DNA from 2 places in the Bacillus sp. es.036 genome. Region 1 is predicted to be linked to the other one. Evidence: a T-box and tRNA genes for the amino acid it is inferred to sense, from the RefSeq annotation. Region 1 holds a T-box; the other holds one or more tRNA genes.
What was found. A T-box is a leader RNA that pairs with one kind of tRNA and senses whether it is charged. The one in region 1 lies ahead of leuS (leucine--tRNA ligase), so its partner is inferred to be a tRNA-Leu.
Positions count from the first base shown of each region.

Region 1 (2,457 bases):
ATATGAAAGAGATATATAGCCTGATACACAAATTAGGGAATAAAAAAACAAGGGATCATATTGAATCAATGGGAATTCTATAAAAAATAAGGGCTGTGCAGAAGCACAGCCCTTATTTTTTGCTGATCGCAAGAATATAGGGGGGATCATTGATTTGGTTAATAAATTGATATTTTAGAACCTGAAAATGTGACTGATTAAGATCGGTAGCGAAATTTGTGACCTTTTCACTTTCAATTTTTCCTTCTGGATGCCCTGGATAGACAACTAGAATGAGAAGTCCTCCTGAATGAAGCAAACGTAAGATATCTGTTACAGATTGAATTGTTTCTTCAGCGTTAGTGACAATGGATTTATCTCCTCCTGGCAGGTAACCAAGATTAAAGATTGCGGCAGAAACTTTCCCTATATGTTCCTTCTCAATGTTGTTATTAATGGAAGCGTGAGTCTCCTGGAATAGAGCGACCTGGGTATATTGGTCAGCTTCTTGCAGTCTTTTTTCGGTCGATTTTATTGCTTCAGATTGGATATCAAATCCATACACTTTGCCTGACTTACCAACCGATTCGGCTAGAAAGAGAGTGTCGTGTCCATTTCCACAAGTACCGTCAATAGCAACGCCACCTTCTGCTAAGACTGAGTCCAGTAGCGTTCTTGTAAAAGGTAAGATACGTTGAAGGGTCATGATGTCTATTCCTTTCTGTCAGTAAAAATATTCTTTGCTTCATTTGTCTGCTGCCTGACTTGAACAACTTATCGTGAATGCAGACGTCTAGAAAGCGATGTTTTAACTAATTATGACTTTACCATGTTCGATCTTTTTCTCCAACTAACTTTCATAAATGTTTGGGAATATATGGAGTGTGGTACAAACTAGTAAACAATAAATGAGGTGATCATATGGCAAAGAACGAAAAGGCACACAAACAAGGTGAAACCAATAACCCTGAGCAATTACCTGATAAAGAAAAGAATCAATTGGATGAGGATACTTCAGAAATGAATGTGGATGCAATTCCATTAGAAGATTTAAAAGAAGAACAGAGAGAAGAAAAAGATAAGCCGCACTCAAAAGACGATTCGGCGAGTCAGAAAAAGCATCGCAAAGGATAACGTGCCCAGTATGGGTACGTTTTTTTATATTTTCTATACTTAATGAAAAACAAATTGTATCTGGAGATGTATAGATCACGAAAAAAGCGGCTATTCTGATAATGTTCTTGACATTTATCACAAGTCTTCATACAATACAAATTATATACGTAATTTGTGAAGTTAAAGATAATGATAAGGAATAGTACCAAGGATTCTATTGCTAGAGAGTTAACGGTTGGTGGAAGTTAACATAGAACCTTTGCGAACTCACCTTTGAATCGGAACCTGAATGGAGTAAGGTGACCCGTATGCCTGCGTTAAAGGCCTTAAGTGAGTGCTTTTTTTAGCACTAAGCCGGGTGGTACCGCGGGTGATTGTGAATAGTAGATTCTCAACCTCTCGTCCCTGTTGATAAACAACGGGGATGGGAGGTTTTTTATTTTTTCTGTAAGGACTGGAAGGAGAGAGTAGCAATGGCATTTGATCACAAATCAATTGAAAAGAAGTGGCAGCACTTCTGGGAAACAAACAAAACATTTAAAACAGAGAATGACGCACAAGGTGAGAAAGTTTATATACTCGATATGTTCCCTTATCCATCTGGAGCGGGTCTGCACGTTGGACACCCTGAAGGCTATACGGCAACAGATATTTTATCTCGTATGAAAAGAATGCAGGGATACAATGTCCTTCATCCAATTGGATGGGATGCATTTGGACTACCAGCAGAACAATATGCACTTGATACAGGTAACAACCCACGTGACTTTACACAAAAGAACATCGATACATTCCGTCGACAAATTAAAGAGCTTGGTTTTTCATACGATTGGGATCGAGAAATTAATACAACTGATCCGCATTATTACAAATGGACACAGTGGATTTTCACGAAATTATATGAAAAAGGTCTTGCCTACGTAGACGAAGTAGCTGTGAACTGGTGTGAAGCGCTAGGAACTGTTCTTGCGAATGAGGAAGTCATTGACGGTAAGAGTGAGCGCGGCGGTCATCCTGTTGTTCGTAAACCAATGAAGCAATGGGTCTTAAAAATTACGGAATATGCGGATCGCTTGCTTGAAGATCTAGAAGACCTTGACTGGTCTGACAGCATTAAAGAAATGCAGCGAAACTGGATTGGGAAGTCCGAAGGCGCTGAAGTGACCTTTACAATTGATGGTTATGATGAGTCAATTGATGTCTTTACGACGCGTCCAGATACACTGTTTGGCGCAACTTATATGGTGCTGGCACCTGAGCATCCTCTAGTTGATAAAATTTCGACGAGTGAACAAATTTCCAAAGTTGAGAGCTATCGTTCAAAAGTTCAAACAAAGAGTGATCTTGAGCGAACAGAGCTAT
Region 1 is NZ_PDIZ01000001.1:2,418,453-2,420,909, reverse strand. It holds gene ATG70_RS12400 (hypothetical protein) at 1-83, shown strand, start outside; gene ATG70_RS12395 (class I SAM-dependent methyltransferase) at 113-685, opposite strand; gene ATG70_RS12390 (hypothetical protein) at 901-1,113, shown strand; T-box leader at 1,276-1,505, shown strand; gene leuS (leucine--tRNA ligase) at 1,569-2,457, shown strand, end outside.

Region 2 (2,457 bases), on a different contig from region 1:
CCAGTTTCCAATGACCCTCCACGGTTGAGCCGTGGGCTTTCACATCAGACTTAAAAGACCGCCTGCGCGCGCTTTACGCCCAATAATTCCGGACAACGCTTGCCACCTACGTATTACCGCGGCTGCTGGCACGTAGTTAGCCGTGGCTTTCTGGTTAGGTACCGTCAAGGTACCGCCCTATTCGAACGGTACTTGTTCTTCCCTAACAACAGAGCTTTACGACCCGAAGGCCTTCGTCACTCACGCGGCGTTGCTCCGTCAGACTTTCGTCCATTGCGGAAGATTCCCTACTGCTGCCTCCCGTAGGAGTCTGGGCCGTGTCTCAGTCCCAGTGTGGCCGATCACCCTCTCAGGTCGGCTACGCATCGTCGCCTTGGTAAGCCATTACCTTACCAACTAGCTAATGCGCCGCGGGCCCATCCTGCAGTGTTAGCTCAGAAAGCCAACTTTCAACATTGCACCATGCGGTGCGATGTATTACCCGGTATTAGCTCCGGTTTCCCGGAGTTATCCCAGTCTGCAGGGCAGGTTGCCCACGTGTTACTCACCCGTCCGCCGCTAAGATCAGGGAGCAAGCTCCCATCTCTTCGCTCGACTTGCATGTATTAGGCACGCCGCCAGCGTTCGTCCTGAGCCAGGATCAAACTCTCCGATAGAAAGCTTAATCTAGCTTTTAAAACAATTTTTGTTTCCGTAGAAACAACTACTTACATGGCGTTTCGTTCAGTTTTCAAAGAGCAATTCGTTTCTTTCGTTGTCGTTTTCAGCGACCAAACCATCATACCATGATGTGTTTGTCAGTGTCAACAAGTTTTTTAAGAAAAGATGGTGGGCCTGAGTGGACTCGAACCACCGACCTCACGCTTATCAGGCGTGCGCTCTAACCAGCTGAGCTACAGGCCCATCTTTAATGGAGCGGGTGATGGGGATCGAACCCACGACATCAGCTTGGAAGGCTGAGGTTTTACCACTAAACTACACCCGCGATATTGATGGTCGGGAAGACAGGATTTGAACCTGCGACCCCTTGGTCCCAAACCAAGTGCTCTACCAAGCTGAGCTACTTCCCGACATTTTTTAAAAGTAATATGGTGCGCCCGAGAGAAGTCGAATCCCTAACCTTCTGATCCGTAGTCAGACGCTCTATCCAATTGAGCTACGGGCGCATATTATATTTGGTGCGGTTGAGAGGACTCGAACCTCCACGGGGTTTCCCCCACTAGCCCCTCAAGCTAGCGCGTCTGCCATTCCGCCACAACCGCACATCGTAACTTGATGAAACGTTCGTTTATAAAAGAAATTGGTGCGGGTGAAGGGACTTGAACCCCCACGTCGTAAGACACTAGATCCTAAGTCTAGCGCGTCTGCCAATTCCGCCACACCCGCAAATAAGTGGTGAGCCATGAAGGACTCGAACCTTCGACCCTCTGATTAAAAGTCAGATGCTCTACCAACTGAGCTAATGGCTCAACATGGCTGGGCTAGCTGGATTCGAACCAGCGCATGACGGAATCAAAATCCGTTGCCTTACCGCTTGGCTATAGCCCAACAAGTTATATAATCAGATTAGTTTTAGAAATAATGGCGGTCTCGACGGGAATCGAACCCGCGATCTCCTGCGTGACAGGCAGGCATGTTAACCGCTACACCACGAGACCTTTATAACTGATTACATATCATGTTGTTAAAACATTTTTAAGAATTAAGTTGGTGACCCGTACGGGATTCGAACCCGTGATACCGCCGTGAAAGGGCGGTGTCTTAACCACTTGACCAACGGGCCATAAAAATGGCGGAGAAGGAGGGATTTGAACCCTCGCGCCGCTCACGCGACCTACACCCTTAGCAGGGGCGCCCCTTCAGCCACTTGGGTACTTCTCCGTTTGGCTCCACAGGTAGGATTCGAACCTACGACCGATCGGTTAACAGCCGATAGCTCTACCACTGAGCTACTGTGGAATAACATTTAAGTTGTTGCCTCCGTTATCGGCGACATTTAATATAATAACTCATCCTGCAAACAAAGTCAACAGTTTTTTAAAATTAATTAACTGTCATGTGTTTGATTAAGACGTGCTCTCCGAAGAGACTTTATTAATTTACCACATACAATCTAGGTCGTCAATAACTACTTTTAATTAATTTGAATTAATTTACCTCTGCATTTTCCACATACGTACCGTGTTATGTCCATCTTTCTTTTTCTACTATACTTCGTCTTACATTCTCCACATTCATAAAAATGCTTAAACGGCTCAACTCTACGTTGCCCAGGTACTACCTGACAGTATCGCGATCCACCTACTTCCTTAAGAAGTCGTTTAAAATCTTTATCCTGATGTTTGTAACCTTTTTTCTGAAGGTGAAGGTGATAGTGGCATAGCTCGTGTTTAATAATACCAATGAGTTCGTCTTGACCAAACTCGTCATAATGCTTTTGATTAAATTCGATATTAT
Region 2 is NZ_PDIZ01000003.1:127,197-129,653, reverse strand. It holds rRNA gene ATG70_RS19455 (16S ribosomal RNA) at 1-656, opposite strand, end outside; tRNA gene ATG70_RS19450 (tRNA-Ile) at 827-903, opposite strand; tRNA gene ATG70_RS19445 (tRNA-Gly) at 912-985, opposite strand; tRNA gene ATG70_RS19440 (tRNA-Pro) at 994-1,070, opposite strand; tRNA gene ATG70_RS19435 (tRNA-Arg) at 1,090-1,166, opposite strand; tRNA gene ATG70_RS19430 (tRNA-Leu) at 1,177-1,262, opposite strand; tRNA gene ATG70_RS19425 (tRNA-Leu) at 1,302-1,386, opposite strand; tRNA gene ATG70_RS19420 (tRNA-Lys) at 1,394-1,469, opposite strand; tRNA gene ATG70_RS19415 (tRNA-Gln) at 1,474-1,548, opposite strand; tRNA gene ATG70_RS19410 (tRNA-Asp) at 1,583-1,658, opposite strand; tRNA gene ATG70_RS19405 (tRNA-Glu) at 1,709-1,783, opposite strand; tRNA gene ATG70_RS19400 (tRNA-Ser) at 1,791-1,881, opposite strand; tRNA gene ATG70_RS19395 (tRNA-Asn) at 1,885-1,959, opposite strand; gene ATG70_RS19390 (SprT family protein) at 2,135-2,457, opposite strand, start outside.
Region 2: it encodes a tRNA-Leu, which carries the amino acid that the T-box ahead of leuS (leucine--tRNA ligase) is inferred to sense. The anticodon was not compared.